DNA from 2 places in the Paracidovorax avenae ATCC 19860 genome. Region 1 is predicted to be linked to the other one. Evidence: riboswitches for the same ligand, from Rfam matches in the RefSeq annotation. Region 1 holds a riboswitch; the other holds the start of a gene.

Evidence for each region. A riboswitch is a leader RNA that binds a small molecule or an ion and turns the genes downstream of it on or off. The one in region 1 is predicted to bind thiamine pyrophosphate.
Region 2: it holds a riboswitch for thiamine pyrophosphate, as region 1 does, so the genes downstream of both, thiC (phosphomethylpyrimidine synthase ThiC) here and thiO (glycine oxidase ThiO) in region 1, are expected to answer to the same signal.

What each region holds. Positions count from the first base shown of each region.
Region 1 is NC_015138.1:2,471,615-2,475,011, forward strand. Features, by position in the region: gene ACAV_RS10920 (thiazole synthase) at 1-610, opposite strand, end outside; gene thiS (sulfur carrier protein ThiS) at 692-889, opposite strand; gene thiO (glycine oxidase ThiO) at 886-2,004, opposite strand; TPP riboswitch at 2,076-2,175, opposite strand; gene thiD (bifunctional hydroxymethylpyrimidine kinase/phosphomethylpyrimidine kinase) at 2,244-3,143, shown strand; gene ACAV_RS10940 (TOMM system kinase/cyclase fusion protein) at 3,175-3,397, shown strand, end outside.
Region 2 is NC_015138.1:833,055-836,451, forward strand. Features, by position in the region: gene ftsZ (cell division protein FtsZ) at 1-565, shown strand, start outside; gene lpxC (UDP-3-O-acyl-N-acetylglucosamine deacetylase) at 715-1,638, shown strand; gene ACAV_RS24890 (hypothetical protein) at 1,651-1,827, shown strand; TPP riboswitch at 1,884-2,010, shown strand; gene thiC (phosphomethylpyrimidine synthase ThiC) at 2,174-3,397, shown strand, end outside.

The DNA.
Region 1 (3,397 bases):
TCACCTGGCAGGCATGGGAAGGCAGGCCCAGGCCCGCATCCACGAGCAGGGGCACGTCCAGCCGCTCGCGCAGCGTGCGCAGCGCATAGGGGTTGACGGGGCCGCGGCCGGTGCCGATGGGCGCGGCCCAGGGCATGACGGCCTGGCAGCCCACGTCCACCAGGCGCTGGCAAAGCACGAGGTCTTCGGTGCAGTAGGGCAGCACGTGGAAGCCGTCGCGCACCAGCTGGGAGGCGGCCTCCACGAGGTTCAGCGTGTCTGGCTGCAGCGTGTAGTCGTCGCCGATCAGCTCCAGCTTGATCCAGGGCGTGCCGAAGACTTCGCGGGCCATCTGGGCGGTGGTGACGGCCTCCTGGATGCTGTGGCAGCCGGCGGTGTTCGGCAGCACCGGCACGTCCAGCCGGCGCAGCAGTTCCCAGAAGCCTCTGCCGGCTTCCGCGGGATTGCTGCCCTGGCGCCGCAGCGAGGCGGTCACCATGGCCGGGCGGGCACGCCGCACGGCGGCCTCCAGCACGCTGGGCGAGGGATAGCGGGCGGTTCCCAGCAGGAGCCGGCTGGCGAAGCGCTGGCCGTAGAGGACCAGGGCGTCATCGGATGCGGTGTCGGGCATGGCGGATGTCGAGGGAGAAGAAGGCGGGGAGACGGCGTGGCCGGCGAAGGCTGTCGGGCGTTCGGGCGCGGTGGCCGGGGGTCAGCCGCCCGTCACGGGCGCGATGATCTCCACCCGGTCGCCGGGTCGCAGCGCGTGGCCGGCATGGCGGGCCTGGGGGACGAACACGGTGTTGACGGCCACCGCGAAAGGCGGGCGGGCGGCGATCGCCGCGATGGCATGGGCCACGGTGGCGCCCTCGGGCAGCTCGGTGGCTTTCTGGTTGATGACGACGTTCATGGCAGTGCGGCGGCGGGTTCGAGGTCCAGCGCCAGGTCGAAGCGGGAGGCGAGGGGGGATTGTCCTTCGTTCAGGCATTCCATCACCACGTCCAGGATGGCCGGGGAAATCATGAAGCCGTGCCGGTACAGGCCGTTCACCTGCAGCACGCGCGGCGCGGTGCGCCGCACCGCGGGCAGGTTGTCGGGCAGGGTGGGGCGGCACTGCGTGGCGATCTCGAGGATCCGGGCCTCGGCGAAGCCGGGGTGCACGGCATAGGCCGCGCTCAGCAGTTCCAGGGTGGAGCGCACGCTCGCGGGCGAGAGGTCGTCCGATTCGATCTCGGTGGCGCCGATCACGAAGATGTGGTCCTCTTTGGGGGCGATATAGATGGGATAGCGCGGGTGCACCAGCCGGGTGGGGCGGCGCAACGCCACGCCGGGCGCGTGCAGCCGGACCACCTCGCCGCGCACGCCGCGGAGTTCGGACCACTGCGCCCGGGCGCCCAGGCCCCGGCAGTCCAGCACCCAGTCGGGCTGGACGGCCGCGCCCGGCGTGAAATCTTCCGGCGCGCGCGGGCTGTGCCAGTGCACCCGCACGCCGCGGTCGCGCATGGAGTGTTCCAGGGCCGCGAGCAGTTGCCGGTTGTCGAGCTGGCCCTCGCCGGGCAGGTACAGGCCCTGGTGGAAGCGCTGCCCCTGGAGGGCGGGCTCCGCCTCCTGCAATTGCCTGCTGTCGAGCACCTGCAGGGCGGGCAGTTCGGGCACGGTGCGGGCCGTGCGCTCCAGCACGCCGCGCAGCCGCGCGGCCTCGGCGGCATCCTGGCGGTGCCAGAGGATGAGGGTGCCCTCCTGCTGGAAGAACACGGGCCACTCGAGGCCGGCCAGCAACTGGGGCCAGCGCGACAGGGCATGGTGACCCATGCGGACCACGCCGGGTTCGGTGATGGCGGATTCCGCCAGCGGCGCGAGCATGGCGGCGGCGATGCGGGCTGCGGCACCCTGGGCGTCCGGGCCCTGGGCCTCGTACACCTCCACGGCGTGCCCCTGCCGCGCCAGCTCGGCGGCCAGCAGCCGGCCCATGAGGCCGGCGCCCAGGATGGCGATGGAGGAATGCGGGGACAGCAGGGCAGTCATGGGCGGGCGGTGGATGCGGTTCTCGTCGGTCGGGCGCTTGCGCGCGAAGGCGCGGCACGGAGAACAGGCGGCGGTCCACCGTCGAAACTCCCCACGCCAGCATGACCTGGATCGGGTGCCGAGGGTCTCTCTCAGCCGCGCCCGGCGGGCGCGGCACCCCTGTTTCGTCCGTTGGCTGAATTACAGCACAGCGCTGCGGAAGGCGTATTTGATATCGCGCATGCGCCATAATTTTTGCCATGAATTCCAAGCCTCTCGAACCACGGCCGGCGGCGTCCGCCGTGGAAGGATCCCGCTACGTGCGCGTCCTGTCCATTGCAGGGTCTGACAGCGGGGGCGGGGCGGGCATCCAGGCCGACCTGAAGACCTTCGCCGCCCTGGGCTGCTACGGCATGACCGCCATCACGGCCATCACCGCCCAGAACACGCAGGGCGTACGCTCCATCCATGGCGTGCCCGCCGCCATCCTGCGCGACCAGATCGACGCGGTGGTGGAAGACATCGGCGTGGACGCCGTCAAGATCGGCATGCTGCATGCCCCCGAGGTCGCCGAGGTGGTGGCCGATGCGATCCGCCGGCACGCGCTGCCCCACGTGGTGCTCGATCCCGTCATGGTGGCCACCAGCGGCGACCGCCTCATCGCGCCGGACACCGTGCGCGTGCTGGTGGAGGCGCTGTTTCCGCTGGCCACGGTGGTGACGCCGAACCTCGACGAGGCGGGCATGCTGCTGGGCCGTGCGATCCAGGACGAGGGCGCCATGGAGGCCGCGGCGCAGGAACTGCTGGGCCTCGGCGCCCCGGCCGTGCTGCTCAAGGGCGGCCACCTGCCGGGCGACGCCCTGGTGGACGTGCTGGCCGTGCAGGGGCTGGCCCAGCACCTGCGCCTGCGGTCCGCGCGTATCCCGACGCGCAACGGCCATGGCACGGGCTGCACGCTGTCGTCCGCGATCGCCGCCCACCTGGCCCTCGGCAGCGGCCTGCGCGAAGCGGTGGCTGCCGCGCATGCCTACGTGCAGGCGGCGATCACGGCCGGTGCGCCGGTGCGCACGGGCCGCGGCGCCGGCCCGCTCGACCATGGGCACGCGCCCGTGGCGCAGCGCATCCAGCGCGATCCGGCCGCGACCGGGGGTGCCCTGTGAACGGCCGCCTGCGGCACAGGCAGGAGGGCGCATGAGTCTCCGCGCTCCGGACCCGGGGCACATCCGGGAAGCTTTCTCCGCGCAGGACGCGCTCGTGCAGCGCTACGTGCTGCAGGACGTGATCGGCACGGGCTCCTACGGCATCGTGTTTTCCGCGGCCCATCGCCAGACCGCCCAGAAGGTGGTGCTGAAGTTCGTCCGCATCGACGAGGACGAGCGCCTTTTCAAGCGGTTCCGGCGCGAGATCGCGGCCT
Region 2 (3,397 bases), 1.6 Mb from region 1:
GGCCATGATGGGCACGGCCACCGCCAGCGGCCCCGACCGCGCGCGCATCGCCGCCGAGCAGGCCGTGGCCTGCCCGCTGCTGGAAGGCATCGACCTCTCCGGCGCCAAGGGCGTGCTGGTGCTGGTCACGGCCGCCAAGGGCAGCCTCAAGCTGTCCGAGTCGCGCCTGGCGATGAGCACGATCAACGCCTACGCCTCGCCCGATGCCCACGTCATCTACGGCGCGGCCTACGACGACAGCCTGGGCGACGACATCCGCGTCACCGTGGTGGCGACGGGCCTGTCGCGCGCCAACGCGCGCCGCCAGCCGATCTCCGTGGTGCAGGGCGGCCTGCGCACCGGCACCGACAACATCGCCTACCAGATGCCCATCGCGGGCGCTGCCGTGGGTTCGGCCGGTGGCCTGGTGGGTGGTTCGGCATCGCAGGCCGACTACGGCAACATGTCGGTGCCCAGCGTCTGGCGCACCAACCGCACGCAGGCCGCGGCCCGCGTCGATGCACTGTCCTCGGGCGGCATGGACGACCTGGAGATCCCGGCCTTCCTGCGCAAGCAGGCAGACTGACCCCCAGGGTCGCCTTCGTCCGGAGGCTCTGGCCGCCCCGCTTCCGCAAGGAGGCAGGGCGGCTTTTTGTTTCCGTTGTGACGTGTGGGCTATGAATGGCATAGCCATCTGTGCGGGCAGGGACGGGTGCCGCCACCTAAAATTGCGGGATGCTCCAGCAACGCACGATCAAGACCCTCACCCGCGCCGTCGGCGTGGGCCTGCACAGTGGCCAGCGGGTCGAGCTCACGTTGCGTCCCGCCGCGCCGGACACGGGCATCGTGTTCCGCCGCATCGACCTGCCCGAACCCGTGGACATCCCGATCCGGGCCGAATCCGTCGTGGATACGCGCATGGCGTCCACCATCGGCGTGGGCGGCGCCAAGGTGCACACGGTCGAGCACCTCATGTCGGCCTGCGCAGGCCTGGGGCTGGACAATCTCTATATCGACATCACGGCCGAGGAAGTGCCCATCCTCGACGGCTCGTCGGCCTCCTTCGTGTTCCTGCTGCAGAGCGCCGGCGTGGTGCTGCAGAACGCGCCCAAGAAATTCATCCGCGTCACGCGCCCCGTCGAGGTGCGCGAGGGCGAGGGCCAGCAGCTCAAGTGGGCGCGGCTCGAGCCCTACCACGGCTACAAGCTGCGCTTCGAGATCGACTTCGCCCACCCGGCCGTGGATTCCACCGGCCAGAGCGTGGAGTTCGACCTCGGCGCGGGCAACTACACGCGCGACATCGCGCGTGCGCGCACCTTCGGCTTCACGAAGGACGTGGAGATGATGCGCGCGAGCGGCCTGGCCCTGGGCGGCGGGCTCGACAACGCCATCGTCATGGACGACTACAAGGTGCTCAATGCCGACGGCCTGCGCTATGACGACGAGTTCGTGAAGCACAAGATCCTCGACGCCATCGGCGACCTCTACATCGTCGGCCGGCCGCTGCTGGCGGCCTACAGCGCGTTCCGCTCGGGCCACGCGATGAACAACCGGCTGCTGCGCGAACTGCTGGCCCACGAGGACGCCTGGGAGATCGCCACGTTCGAGAGCGAACGGCAGGCGCCCACCGGGTTCGCCGCGCCCGTGCAGGCCTGGTGAGCCCGCGCCGCCATGCTGCTGTTCCGCGGTCTCTTCTTCTTCCTGCTGCTGCTGGCGGTGGTGTCGTTCGTGTTCTACGTGGCCACCGGGCAGCCGCGCTACAAGCGCTTCGGCATCGTCATCGTCAAGTGGACGGTGCTCTCGGCCTTCGCCTTCTTCGCGGTGCTGGCGCTCGAGCGATTCCTCTGATGTCCGCTGGCGCACCCCGCCGCGGGATGACACGGCCGGGCATCGCTCCTATACTCGCGCCTGCTCCGGGGTGCACGTAGAGACTCGAAGGGTTTCTGGGCGTGCTGAGACGGCGGACCTGACCGCCGGAACCGCGAACTTGATCTGGTTAGTACCAGCGTAAGAAGAGCTGCAGCCGGGATTCCCGCACCTGCAGGCGGAAGCCTTCCGGGCATCCGCCTGGCCGCCACGCGCCGTCCCCTTTCCATGGGGAAGGTCCGCGCAGCGGCGCCTCCGCAAGGAGGCCGGTACGGTGCACCTGGCCCCATGCGGAGCACATTTCCACCTACCCGAGGAGATTGCCCGCATGAACGCCCCCGACAAGTTCGCCCAGCTGCTCTCGCTGACCCGTGAACCCTTTCCCGCCTCCACCAAGAACTATCTGACCGGCAGCCGCCCCGACCTGCGCGTGCCCGTGCGCGACATCGCGCTCACCAACGGCGAGCAGGTCAGCGTCTATGACACGTCCGGCCCCTACACCGACCCCACGGCGGACATCGATGTGCGGCGGGGCCTCGCCAGCGTGCGCGGCGCCTGGATCGAGGGCCGCGGCGACACCGAGCGCTACGAAGGCCGCAAGCCGCAGGCGCTGGATGACGGCAGCAAGTCCGACGACGCCGTCCGCCTCGCGGCCCTGCGCGCCGAGTCTGCCGCTCTGCAGCGCACGCCCCTGCGCGCCAGAAGCGGCGCCAACGTGACGCAGATGCACTACGCCAGGAAGGGCATCGTCACGCCCGAGATGGAGTACGTGGCCCTGCGCGAGAACGGCCGCCGCGAATGGATGGCGCTCTACCAGCAGGACGCGGCTCGCGAGCAGCGCCTGGCCGGCAACGCGATGGGCGCGAGCATCCCGAAGATCATCACGCCGGAGTTCGTGCGCGACGAGGTGGCGCGCGGCCGGGCCATCATCCCGGCCAACATCAACCACCCCGAGGTCGAGCCCATGGCCATCGGGCGCAACTTCAAGGTCAAGATCAACGCCAACATCGGCAACTCGGCCGTCACCTCCAGCATCGAGGAAGAGGTCGAAAAACTGGTCTGGGCGATCCGCTGGGGCGCGGACAACGTGATGGACCTCTCCACGGGCAAGAACATCCACACCACGCGCGACTGGATCGTGCGCAACAGCCCTGTGCCCATCGGCACCGTGCCCATCTACCAGGCGCTGGAGAAGGTGGGCGGCATCGCCGAGGACCTGACCTGGGAGATCTTCCGCGACACGCTGATCGAGCAGGCGGAGCAGGGCGTGGACTACTTCACCATCCATGCGGGCGTGCGCCTGGCCTTCATCCACCTCACGGCCCAGCGGCGCACCGGCATCGTCTCGCGCGGCGGATCCATCATGGCCAAGTGGTGCATGGCGCACCACCGCGAGAGCTTCCTCTACGAGCACTTCGAGGACATCTGCGACATCATGAAGCAGTACGATGTGTCCTTCAGCCTTGGCGACGGCCTGCGGCCCGGCTGCGCGTCCGACGCCAACGACGAGGCGCAGTTCGCCGAGCTGCGCACGCTGGGCGAGCTGACGCAG